DNA from 2 places in the Gordonia aquimaris genome. Region 2 is predicted to be linked to the other one. Evidence: riboswitches for the same ligand, from Rfam matches in the RefSeq annotation. Region 2 holds a riboswitch; the other holds the start of a gene.

Region 1 (6,612 bases), on a different contig from region 2:
TCGTCTCGGTCGATCAACTACTCAACGACGTCGAGTGGGTCACGATCGTCGACAAGTCCCCCGCCGAGGGTGACACCCGAAACCCGTTCAAGGTCGATGCGAAGAACCGGTTTACCCACGTACGACTGACAATGCACCCCGACGGCGGCGTGGCCCGCTTCCGCGTGCACGGTCGCGGAGTGCCCAACCCGCACTTCTTCCGCTACGGCCACTTCGACCTCGCCGCACTGGAAAACGGCGGCCTGATCACCGCCTGCTCCAACATGTTCTACAGCTCCCCCAACAATCTGCTGATGCCCGGACGCGCCCGCAACATGGGCGAGGGCTGGGAGACCTCGCGGCGCCGCGACGACGGCAACGACTGGGTCCAGGTCCGGCTGGCCGGGCGCGGCCAGGTCAGCCTCGTCGAACTCGACACCAGCTACTTCCTCGGCAACGCTCCCGGCGCGGCGACGGTTCGGGGTCGCGACGGCGAGAACGGCGAGTGGTTCGAGGTCCTGCCCCGCACCGAGCTGCAGCCCGACACCCGCCATCGCTTCGTCATCGACCTCGATCGTCCGATGACCGAGGCGCGCATGGACATCTACCCCGACGGTGGGATGGCGCGGTTCAAGCTGTACGGCACATTGACCGACGATGCGGAGGCCGAGCTCATCGAGCAGTGGGAGCGTGGCGAGGCCTGAGCTTCGCGCGCATCTATCGCGCATCCGCGCATGTCGAGACGTGCGCGGATGCGCGCTCGGTGCGCGGATGTGTCAGGCCTGCAATCGGTGCAGCGCCTCCACCAAACGGTTGATGTCGTCTGCGCCGGTCCCCAGGCCGAAGCTCGCGCGCACCGCACCATCGGGAAAGCCGAGCCGTTGAAGCAGCGGATGTGCGCAGAACTTTCCGTCGCGCACGCCGATTCCCGCTGTGTCACTGAGATGTTCGGCGACTTCACGGGGCGCGTGACCGTCCACGACGAACCCGGCTATACCGACCCGGTCGGTCGAGTCGTCGAAGATCCGCAGCAGCTCGACGCCGGCGATCCCGGCCAGTCCGGCGTCGAGGCGACCCAACAGCTCCGCCTCATGCGTACCAATGGTCTCGAAGCCGATGCCGGCCAACGCCTCGCAGGCCGCCGCGATCGCGATGGCGCCCAGCACGTTCGGTGATCCCGCTTCGTGTCGAGCTGCGCCGCTGCGCCATTCGACACTCGCCGACGCTGCGTCGTCGAGGGTGACTGCCGCCGACGCACCGCCGCCGGCGAGGTACGGGTCGGCCGCGTCGAGCCAGTCCGCCCGGCCGATCAGCACCCCGGCGCCGAACGGCGCGTAAAGCTTGTGGCCGGAGAACACGAGGTAGTCGATACCGTGGCTGACCATCGACACCGGCCGGTGCGCGACGAGCTGGGCTGCATCGACCAGGATGCGGGCGCCGTGTCGGTGGGCCAGCGCGGCGACACGGCCGATCGGCAGCACTTCACCGGTCACATTGGACGCCGCGGTCACCGCCAGCAACGCAGCCGGCGCCGCCGCCAACTCCGCCTCCAGCGCAGCCAGGGTGTCCTCGATCGTCGACCGCGCCCGCACCACCCGCGCGCCCCCGGCGCGCTCGCGGGCCGTCCACGGCAACAGATTCGCGTGGTGCTCGATATCCAGGACGACGACATCGCCGCGAGTGGCCCGGGCGGCCAGATTGATCGCGTCGGTGGTGCCGCGGGTGAACACCACGGCGTCGTCGATCCGTCCGCGCACGAAGGCTCGTACCGACTCGCGGGCCGACTCGTACCTGACGGTGGTGACCTGCGAATGATGTCCGGCACCCCGATGGACGCTCGCGTACTGGCCGAGCGCGGCCTGCACGGCGCCGGCCACCGCGGCCAGCGCCGGCGCACTGGCCGCGTAGTCGAGGTTCACATAGCGCACCGACCCGCCTGAGCACAGTGGAACGTGCGCGGTGGCGCCGACGACCTCGGCCAGCGGCGGGATCGGGGTCGGCTGCGGGCACGCGGGCAGCGGCGCAGCCGCGAGTGACGTGATGAATGGGTCTGACAGCACAGTGGACATGAACGCTCCTAGGGAATCCGCACTTGCCGTGGCCACCTCGACCACAGCCGGGTCGTCACCCGGAGCACCCCACCGCGGAGGAGGGTTGCCGGCCAGCGAGCCGGGGCTTGTCACTGGCACTCATGACCCGCATCAACAGTCGCCCATCGGCCCCGGATGAGTCAATTTCCGATCATCGTGAGCGAAACCCGGCGAGCCGCGCCGGTACCGTGAGGTCATGTCCACTTCCGACGGCGACGACCGCGAGGTGTTCGTGCTGTCCCGACCCCACGGCACCGTCCGCGCCCGTGGTCGTCGGCGTGCGTTCACCGACACCGCCGCCGCCCGCGCAGCCCTCTCCACGGGTGACGTTCGGGCCATCACCGGGGCAATCCCTTTCGACCCAGCCGACAATGCGGCGCTCGTCGAACCAAAAGTCCTCGATGTGGACGCCGCACCGCTGACGCCGGTGCCGCCGACACCGCGCGAGGTTGTGTCCATGACGGCCCACCCCGATCCACGAACCCACCGCGACCGGGTGGTCGCAGCCATCAAACAGATCGCCGACGGCGTGGTCGACAAGGTGGTCCTCGCCCGCGCCGTCGACATCGTGATCGGGCAGCCGGTTGAGGTCACCGATCTGCTTGCCGCACTGGCGGGCGGCAATGTCGACCACAACGCCTTCGCCGTGGACGTAGGGGCCGTCATCGGCGACGATTCGTGGCTACTCGGCTCGAGCCCGGAAGTGTTGTTGCGCAAGACGGGTCGGGTCGTCACCTGCCGACCGTACGCAGGCTCGGCACGCCGATCCGCCGACCTTACCGCGGACCGTGCGGCCGCCGAGGCGCTCGCGTCGTCGTCGAAAGACCTTGCCGAGCACCGATTCGTCGTCGATTACCTCCGCGACCGGCTCGCCCCGTTGAGTTCGGATCTGGATGCACCGTCGACCCCCGAGGTCCGCTCCACGGGCGAGATCTGGCACCTGGCGACACCCATCCGCGCGACGCTGCGTGATCCGTCGGTCACCGCGCTGGATCTCGCGGCGCTGCTCAGTCCCACCCCCGCGGTCTGTGGAACACCGAGTGATGTTGCCGCCCAGTTGATCCGCGATGTCGAAGACCCACGCGGGCTCTACGGGGGCGCGGTCGGCTGGTGCGACGACGCCGGCGACGGCGAGTGGATGGTCACCATCCGATGCCTGCAGCTTGCCGCAGATCGCCACAGTCTGCGCACCTGGGCCGGCGGCGGGATCGTGGCCCAGTCCGACCCTCAGGACGAACTCGACGAGACCACCGCCAAACTCGCGACCGTCCTCAACGCATTGGGTATAGCGCATGCCTGACGACTTCCTGATCGCCCACAACCCGGAGGAAGGTTCGTCGCTCCTCGATACGTCGCCCAGCGGTTGGGCTGACTCTCCGGTGATCGAGTAGGTCCGAGGCGCTAGCCGAGGGCCGTATCGAGATCAGGCCGCCGACTTCCTTACCCCAGCGCCCGATCGAGATCCGCGATCAGGTCGTCGACGCCCTCGAGCCCCACCGAAAGCCGCACCACCGAGTCGGTGACGCCGATGGCGGCTCGACCCTCCGGACCCATCGCACGATGGGTGGTGGTGGCCGGGTGGGTGATGAGCGACTTCGAGTCGCCGAGATTGTTGGAGATGTCGACGATCTGCAGGCCGTTGAGCACCTCGAAGGCCCGCTTCTTGCCACCGACGCCGTCGCGGTCGGCGATCTCGAAGGTCACCACGGTGCCGCCGCCCGACATCTGCGCCTTGGCGAGTTCGTACTGCGGATGTGACTGTAGGAAGGGATATTTGACCCACGCCACCCGTGGATCGGCCTCCAGGAACTCGGCGATCCGCAACGCCGAGGCGACCGAGGCGTCCAACCGCAACCGCATCGTCTCGAGGCCCTTGAGCATCGTCCACGCATTGAAAGGACTCAACGCCGGCCCGGTGTGGCGCATCAGGGTCTGAACCGGGCCGTCGATGTACTCCTGCTCGCCGAGAACCGCACCGCCCATCACGCGTCCCTGGCCGTCGATGTGTTTGGTCCCGGAGTAGACGATGACGTCGGCACCCATGTCGAGTCCGCGCTGCAGCAGCGGGGTGGCGAACACGTTGTCCAGCACCACCTTCGCGCCGGCGGCATGGGCCAGCTCGGTCACTGCCGCGACGTCGACGAGGGTCTGCATCGGGTTGGACGGGGTCTCGAAGAACACCGCCGTGGTGGGCGTCGACAGCGCATCGCGCCACTGGTCGAGGTCCTCGCCGTCGACGAACACCGTCTCCACACCCCATCGGGGCAAGATCTCGTTGCACACCACGAAGCACGAGCCGAACAGGCTGCGTGCGGCCACCAGGCGGTCACCGGCCTTCAGCAGCGCACCGAGCGCGACGAACACGGCGGCCATTCCGCTGGCGGTGGCGAAACACGCTTGCGCACCTTCGATCTGGCGCAGACGTTCCTGGAACATCTCGACTGTGGGGTTGCCGTAGCGGGAGTAGACGAAGCGCTCATCCTCACCGGTGAACGCGCGTTCGGCGGCCTCCGCCGAGTCGTAGACGTAACCACTGGTCAGATACAGCGCCTCGGAGGTCTCGAAGAAACCCGACCGGTCGAGGCCGGCGCGCACCGCCAGCGTGTCGGCCGAAACACCTTCGGGCAGTTGCCGGCTCACGACTGCCGCCAGGGGAGGTTCTGTGCCCGCCAGCCCGCGTTGCCGCGATGGTCGTCGGAGTCCAGCCCACCTTCAAAGCCGTCGAGCACGTTGTAGGCCTTGCCGACCCCGTCTGCGGTCGCGGCCTCGGCCGCCCCGATGGACCGATGTCCGGACCGGCAGATGAAGATCACCTCGTCGTCATCGGCGATTCCCGCATCGCGCAACTGCGAGACGAACGCATCATTGTGGCGGCCGTCCGGGAAGGTGTTCCACTCGATGAACACCGTCTTCTTACCGATGACCTCGAGATCCGGCACACCCACAAACGCCCACTCGGCCCGGGTGCGGCAGTCCACCAGCACCGACTTGGGGTCGTTCTCCAGTTTCTTCCACGCCTCCAGGGGCGTGAGGTCACCCGCGTAGCTCACGACGTACACACCTTCCAGTCCCCGTCTTCTCGCACCACGACCACATCCGTGACCTGTTCTGAGTCCGGCGTCTCGTCGAAATGCCAATGTACCTGTGCGGTCGCCCGGTCACCGTTCACGGTGATGTCGGCGATCTCCGGGATCACGATCTGCCCGTTCTCCTCGAACGAGACCCGGTTCTGCTCGACGAATGTGTCCTTGTCCGGGAAGGTGTCGGAGGCGAGTTCCGCAGCGCATGTGGCCTCCCGGTAGCGCGTGTAATCCAACTCGTTGCGAGCGGTGTACGCATCGTTGACCGCATGCTGGATGTGCGCTTCGGTACTCATCCGGTCGTCGGCGGGACGGATCAGATACGAGATGCCGATGCCGATCGCGGCGATGGCCACCACACCCAGTGCCACCAAGAACGGCCACGCCGCCTTCCAGGTCGGCGCGGGCGTCGCCTGACCGTCGGAAGGTCCACCGGACTCCGAACGATCCTGATCACCCGCACGCTTGGCCATGGCGGGCAGTCTATCGACCGTCGTCAGACCCCCTGGCCGCGGCACCGGCCCGCCACAGGCGGTTAGGCTAGGGTACCCAACCCAATTGACGTGAGGGCTCCCATGAAGGCACATCGATCACTCCCCCGCACGGTGCGGATCGCGATCACGTCACTCGTGGCCGTCGCGGCACTGTCGGTCGGGGCATGCAGCGCACCCGATGAAGACAACGCCGCATCGTCGTCGATGCCGGCCGCCGATCCCGGCGCCCTGCCCGTGACCATCGACCACGAGTACGGCGCCACGACCGTCACCGAGCAGCCTTCACGCGTCGCGGCGATGGGTGTGGGCGACGCCGATACCCTGTTGGCGCTGGGCATCACACCGACGACGATCGCGCCGTTCGCCGATCCGACCCAGCGCAGCACACCCTGGAACGCCGACCTACTCGGCGACGCGGAGCCGGTGATCCTGCCGCAGGCCGCCGCAGAGTTCGGCAGTCAGATCCCGCTGGCCCTGCAGACCGATCCGGAGCTGGTCACCGCCGTCGGCGCCGCGCCGACCCGGGAGCAATACGACATTCTGTCGAAGGCGGTACCCACCATCACCCGCCCCGCCGAGTACCCCGATTGGCAGGTGCCGTGGGACGTGCAGACGACCCAGATCGGTCGCGCCGTGGGACTACCCGAACAGGCGCAGGCCAAGGTCGACGAGACACAGGGATTCCTGGCCGACATCCGCGAACAGCATCCCGAATTCGCGGGCAAGACCGGCGTGGTGGTCACGGCCTCGCCCGACGGCGGTCTGTCGATCTATGCCGGCTCCGACGGCCGCGGGCAGACCCTCACCGACTACGGGCTCACGTTTCCGGAGTCACTGCAACCGGCCATCACCAACGGCTTCTACGGTTCGATCTCCGCCGAGAACATGGCCATGCTCAACGACGTGGACGTCGTGGTCGCGGTCGACTGGGACGGCGCCAACGATCGTCTGCGCAACGATCCGGCCTGG
Region 2 (6,612 bases):
TCAGCGGGCGCCATGTCCGTGGACGCCATCGGCGAACGATGCGGCGCCGGTGAAGGTTGCGGCACATGCCTCGAGCGACTCGCACAGATCGTCTCCGAAAGGACCGCCACCGCGACCACCGCAGCATGATCACCGTCGTGTGACGGCCGAATCCACAACCTCACGTTCAGATGCCGAACGTGGGGCTTTTCGGCGTGCTACGTTCATTTCACCACTGTGAACGGAGGAACGGTCATGCGCGGCGACGACGAAGTGATCGCACTGCTCAACGAACAGCTCACCAGCGAGCTGACCGCCATCAACCAGTATTTCCTGCATTCCAAGATGCAGGCCAACTGGGGCCTCACCGAGATCGCGAGCAAAACCCGCGCCGAGTCCATCGAGGAGATGCAGCACGCGGAGATCCTCACCGATCGCATCCTGTTCCTCGAGGCGCTGCCGAATTATCAGAAGATCCTTCCCCTGCGCATCGGTCAGACGCTGCGCGAGCAGTTCGAGTCCGACCTGGCCATCGAGATGGAGGTCGTCGAACGGCTCCGCCCGGGCGCCACGATGTGTCGCTCGAAGGGCGACATCACCAGCGCGAAGATCCTCGAGGACATCCTTGCCGACGAAGAACACCACATCGACTATCTCGAGACCCAGCTCGAGCTGATGGACCGCATCGGCGAACAGCTCTACCTGTCCAAGACGGTCGCCACACCCCCGACCATCGACTGAGGTCGGGGCCCGCGGCGTCGCCCGGTGAACAGCGCCAAGCCCAACACCGCGATCCCCGCGACCGCCAGCCCCGCACCCATCATCGACGGCGCCCGGTATCCGTGCCCCGCGGCGATGACGAGGCCGCCCAGCCAGGCGCCTGTCGCATTGGCGATGTTGAGTGCGGAGTGATTCAGCGCCGCCGCCAACGTCTGCGCGTCGTCGGCCACGTCCATCAGCCGGGTCTGTAGTGCGGGGATCGTCGATGCCCCCGACAGACCGATGGCGTAGCTCAGGATCATTGCCGCCCAGGCGTTCTGCAGGGTCAAAGCGAACAGCGCCAGGGACACCGAGGTGGCGATGAGGCCGGCGAGGATGCCGAACGGGACGCTGCGGTCGGCGAGAATGCCGCCGACGATGTTGCCGCTGACCATGCCGAGTCCGAACAGCATCATCGCCACCGGTACGAGCGACACCGGCACACCCGCCACCGTGGTCAGCGCCGAGTTCAAGTACGTGTAGTAGGCGAACATGCCGCCGAACCCGACCACGCCGATCAGCAGGGTGAACCACACCTGCGGCCGGGCCAGTGCGCCCAATTCGGTCATGGGATTGGTCACCCGCATGTCGGCCAGCGGCGGAAGGCTGCGCATCAGCGCCACGATCGTCGCCAGACCGATGACCACCACCAGTGCGAACGCCGAACGCCAACCCAGCGATTCACCGAGCCAGGTGGCCATCGGCACACCCGCGACATTGGCCACCGACAACCCGAGCATCACCTTGCCCACTGCCTTGGCACGATCACGCGGGCCGGCCAGGTGCGCGGCGACCAGAGCCGCCACCCCGAAGTAGGCGCCGTGCGGCAGACCGGCGACAAAGCGCGCGGCCATCAACAGGCCGTAACTCGGTGCCAGCACCGTGACGAGGTTGCCGACGGTGAACGCGACCATGAGACCGATGAGCAAGGTCCGGCGCGGGACGCGGGCAGTGAGCGCAGCGATCAACGGGGCTCCGACCACCACCCCGAGGGCATACGCCGAGATGACGTGACCGGCGGTGGGCTCACTGATCCCCAGGGTGCCGGCGATGTTGGGCAACAATCCCATCGCCACGAACTCGGTGGTACCGATCCCGAAGCCGCCCAGTGCCAGCGCGATGATGGCCCACCGCCGCACCGACGGGGGAACCGGCGCGCGGTCGGCGACGGTCAGGGCTGCGGAATCGGCAGGGGCTGAAGACACTCCGTCACCAACCACGGCCTCCCCGGACGTGATTCCCCGAGCCGGGCGTGAGTTCGTTCACACGGGTGCGCGGCTACTCGCCATCCTCCGGACTGTCGCCGTCTGACGTACCCACCTTCGGCGAGCCGGAGCCCGATCCGGTGCCGGTCACGCCCGTCGCGGGGCCGGGCTCGGTTCTGCTGTCGCCCTCGCCGTCGTCTGGATCGGTGTTCTCCTCGGTCGGGGTGTTCGGGTCGGACGTGTCCGTCTCGATCGGTGCCGGCACCTCGGCCGTCGAGGAAGCCGTGCCCGACGAGGAGGCGGGCGGTGTCGTCGGAGACGGGGGCGAGGTGTCGGCCGTCGTGGACGGACTCGTCGGCGTGGGGCGGACCGAGGTGGTCGTCGAGCTGTCGGCCGTCGTCGGCCAGCTCGGTGGCGTAGCGTTCGGTGGCGTAGCGCTCGGTGACGATTCAGGCCCCGAGTCAGGTGCCACTGCCGACGTAACGGCCCCGGACTCCGAGGGCGTCGAGCGTTCGGGGCCCACCGCCTCGGACTCGATGTCCGTCACCTGCGACATCGCACGCAAGAAGGTGACCTGTCGGGGCGCATCGTCGGCGCTCTCTTCCGTGACGTGCGGACCCACGACCGTGCTGCGGGTCGGCAGCGGTCCGATGATCTCGCCGGCCCAGTACTTCACGAAGTTGGCGGGGATCAGCACGATGCTCTTGGCGCTGGCGGCCAGGGCGGCGACGCCCTCCTTGACATCGTCGGGTGCCCGTTCGACCACTCCATTGAGGATCTTCTCGAACACCAACAGATCGGGAAGATAGCCGCCGTAGCCGACGTTCGGCAGCGGCGGCAGGACGTCCTGGACGACGCGGACCACCGGCTGCAGGTTGGACAGCTCGATTCCATAGGGCAGATCGACGGTCCACCGATCGGCGAGGACATCGCGGATCCTCGTACCGTCGAGCCCGATCGTCTCGGCACCATCGCGGATGACGCCGATGATGGCCGAGTCCGCCTCGGCGATGCAGTCGGTCTGGTCGGCTCCGCAATCGACCACGCGTCCCGTGTTCCATACCGGTTCGGTGGGATCGCGATACATCTGCCAGTTGTACAGACCGTGCTTGGTGAAATAGCCGACCAGGCCGTCGACGGTCCCGATGGGGTCGTATAGCGGGTCGGGCAGGTCGCAGATGGGGTCGCCCTGGACGCAGACCGAAACCACGGAGTCCTCGAGCTCACCGAAACCCCGGTTGCCATAGCCCTCTCGGGCGCCGCTCATGGTGAGTCCGGGGATCACGCCGATCAGTGAGAGTTCGATGCCACGGCCGGTCTTGTCCCCCACCCGCCGGGGATCGGCGTAGAGCTCGCCGGACAGGTCGTCGGTACTGATGTCGACGACGATCGGTTCGCCCTCGTCGTCGAGCTCCGGGTTCCCGTGCTCGTCGAGCAGTACGACCTTGTCGTCGCGGTCGTTGCCGATGTCGGAGAGGACGTCGCCGGCCACCCGCGCACCCTGCGAGTAGCCGGCGACCACCACCGGCGTGTCACAGTGATACTGGTAGCGCGCGATCGCCTGCTTCGTCGCGGCGTTGCCCTGCGCGACGCTGTCGTCGTAGCCCGCAGCGCCGAGCGGCCACAGGGTCGTCGGATAGTCGGCGTTGATCACTTTGTAGGGAGCGTCCGCGTAGCGCGGGTCGTCGTCGGCGGTCCCGGGCGTGTCATCGATTCCGGTGCCGCTGAAGCGTTGCTTGACGCCGATCATGTTCGCCGCGTCCGGGTCATTCGTCCCGCCGACGATGATCACGGCGCCCGCACCACAGTCGTAGTCGTCGTCCGAATCCGCCCGGGCCACGCCGGCCGGAAGGCAGTACGCGGCAGCCACCGCGAGAGCACTCGCTATGGCAACGAGCACGACCGTCATCCGGTGTGCCGAACGGCACCGAGCAGGCATCAGATCTCTTCTCGTCGCAGGGCCTGGGCTGGCGACAGCCTAGATCCGCGATCTCAAAGACCGCATCATCGTTCGTTAGACTAACGACTCTCACCTGGGGTTTCAGTCGCATTACGGCCGAAGTTCATCCTTTCGGACGACAGTTGTTCTCAGTTTGTGACCTACCGATCCAGGCGTGTTCCGATCACCGCGAACAACACGGTTCTCAGCCGCGCAGGGGCGTGCTATATCCTTGACGCCAGGTCATGAGCATCAGCGTCAAGCCCCGGCTTGCTGATCGGCAACCCTCCAACCGCGGTGGGGTGCTCCGGGTGATGACCGGGTTGAGGAATGCAGATGCACTCCGAGGCAAGCGCGGGTCCGAAGGTCGGACCCCACCAGGGTCGTTGCACCCTGCCGACCGCAGAAAGTAGGACATGGTCATGTCTGACTCCACTGGCTCCGACGTCGTCGATCCCACGTCGAACTGGAGCTTCGAGACCAAACAGATCCACGCCGGACAGACGGCGGATCCCACTACCAATGCACGGGCACTGCCCGTTTACCAGACGACGTCGTACGTCTTCAACGACACCCAACACGCCGCTGATCTCTTCGGGCTCGCCGAACCGGGCAACATCTACACCCGGATCATGAACCCCACTCAGGATGCGGTGGAACAGCGAATCGCCGCGCTCGAAGGTGGCGTCGCCGCGCTCCTGCTCGCGTCGGGTCAGGCCGCCGAGACGTATTCCATCCTGAACATCGTCGAGACCGGTGGCCACGTGGTATCCAGCCCACGGCTCTACGGCGGCACATTCAACCTGTTCCACTACACGTTGCCCAAGCTCGGCATCGAGGTGTCCTTCGTCGATGATCCCGAGGACCTGGACTCCTGGCAGGCGGCCATCAAGGACAACACCCGGGCGGTGTTCGGTGAGACCATCTCCAATCCGAACAACGAGATCCTCGACATCGAGGGCATCGCCGAGGTGGCGCACCGGAACAGCCTGCCGCTGATCGTCGACAACACGGTCGCGACGCCCTACCTGCTGAACCCGCTCGCCCACGGCGCGGACATCGTGGTGCACTCGGCCACCAAATACATCGGCGGCCACGGCACCGCGATCGGCGGTGCCATCGTGGACGGCGGCACCTTCGACTGGCGGGTACAACGCGACGGCGTCGATCTCTTCCCGGGCTTCACCACACCGGACCCCAGCTATCACGGTGCGGTGTTCGCCGACCTCGGTGCCCCGGCGTTTGCCCTGAAGGCCAGAGTTCAGTGGCTGCGCGACACCGGCGCGGCGATTTCTCCGTTCAATGCCTTCCTGTTGGCGCAGGGACTGGAGACGCTGAGTCTGCGCATCGAACGCCACGTGAGCAACGCACGTCGCGTGGCCGAGTTCCTGGAGGGTCACGCTCAGGTGGAGTCGGTGGCCTACGCGGGTCTACCGTCGTCGCCCTGGTACGACCGCGCCCAGAAGCTACTGCCGAAGGGGCAGGGCGCCATCGTCAGTTTCGAGATCATCGGCGGCGTGGATGCGGGCAAGAAGTTCGTGGACGCACTGACGTTGCACAGTCACGTGGCCAACATCGGTGATGTGCGATCACTGGTGATCCACCCCGCCTCCACCACCCACAGCCAACTGGCCCCGCAGGAGCAGATCGACGCCGGCGTCACCCCCGGTCTGGTGCGGCTGGCAGTGGGTATCGAGGGCATCGACGACATCATCACCGACCTGGAACTGGGGTTTGCTGCTGCCAAGTGATGTGTGGGACAAGAGCATTCATGTGACAACAGGCCAATGCGTCGACAATCGAGTGTGACGAAGAGTGAGTGAATTGTGTCGGTGAGTATCGAACCGCAAACCCAGCCCGCTGATCGCCCCGACTGGGAGCAGATGCCGGACGGGGCGATGTCCAGCGTCCGCATCGGTGCGGTATCTCTCGACAACGGCCAACGGCTCGACGATGTCACCCTGGCCTTCCAGCGCTGGGGGACATTGTCGCCCACCCGCGACAACGTCATCCTCACCCTGCACGCGCTGACCGGTGACTCACACGTCACCGGCCCCGCCGACGACGAGCACCCGACCGCTGGATGGTGGGACGGGCTGATCGGCCCCGGACTCGCCATCGACACCGACGAATGGTGTGTCATCTCGGCCAACGTGCTCGGCGGATGTCGCGGCTCCACCGGACCTGCATCGCCGGCCCCGGACGGGCGGCCGTGGGGCTCTCGCTTTCCGCAGATCACGGTGCTCGATCAGGTTCGCGCCGAACGAATCCTGATGGATCACCTGGGGATCACCGGAATCGGCTCGGTGGTCGGCGGGTCGATGGGCGGCGCGCGGGCGCTCGAGTGGGCCATCGAATATCCGGAGATGGTGCGCAGCGCACTGGTGCTCGCGGTCGGGGCCCGGGCGACTGCCGATCAGATCGGCACCCAGACCACTCAGATCGCCGCGATCCAGGCTGATCCCGCATGGCAGAACGGCGATTATCACCGCACGGGCCGTGCTCCCACCGCCGGACTGGGTGTGGCCCGGCGGATCGCCCATCTCACCTATCGGGGTGAGGTGGAACTCGATCGTCGCTTCGCCAACCATCCCCAGGCCGACGAACAACCCCTGCACGGTGGTCGCTACTCCGCCGACAGTTACCTGCAGCATCAGGCGGACAAGCTGACCCAACGCTTCGACGCCGGCAGCTACGTCGTACTCAGCGAGGTGCTCAACCATCACGACG

Evidence for each region. Region 2 has a riboswitch for S-adenosylmethionine ahead of OSB52_RS00100 (bifunctional o-acetylhomoserine/o-acetylserine sulfhydrylase). Riboswitches for the same ligand answer to the same signal wherever they lie in the genome.
Region 1: another riboswitch for S-adenosylmethionine. It lies ahead of OSB52_RS02130 (aminotransferase class V-fold PLP-dependent enzyme); the one in region 2 lies ahead of OSB52_RS00100 (bifunctional o-acetylhomoserine/o-acetylserine sulfhydrylase).

The regions. Positions count from the first base shown of each region.
Region 1 is NZ_JAPKFM010000002.1:48,864-55,475, reverse strand. It holds gene alc (allantoicase) at 1-683, shown strand, start outside; gene OSB52_RS02130 (aminotransferase class V-fold PLP-dependent enzyme) at 756-2,048, opposite strand; SAM riboswitch class IV at 2,063-2,176, opposite strand; gene OSB52_RS02125 (isochorismate synthase) at 2,266-3,369, shown strand; gene OSB52_RS02120 (O-succinylhomoserine sulfhydrylase) at 3,510-4,709, opposite strand; gene OSB52_RS02115 (rhodanese-like domain-containing protein) at 4,706-5,119, opposite strand; gene OSB52_RS02110 (Rv0361 family membrane protein) at 5,116-5,622, opposite strand; gene OSB52_RS02105 (ABC transporter substrate-binding protein) at 5,725-6,612, shown strand, end outside.
Region 2 is NZ_JAPKFM010000001.1:14,993-21,604, forward strand. It holds gene OSB52_RS00080 ((2Fe-2S)-binding protein) at 1-129, shown strand, start outside; gene bfr (bacterioferritin) at 235-720, shown strand; gene OSB52_RS00090 (MFS transporter) at 678-1,913, opposite strand; gene OSB52_RS00095 (cutinase family protein) at 2,017-3,882, opposite strand; SAM riboswitch class IV at 4,124-4,243, shown strand; gene OSB52_RS00100 (bifunctional o-acetylhomoserine/o-acetylserine sulfhydrylase) at 4,305-5,633, shown strand; gene metX (homoserine O-acetyltransferase MetX) at 5,709-6,612, shown strand, end outside.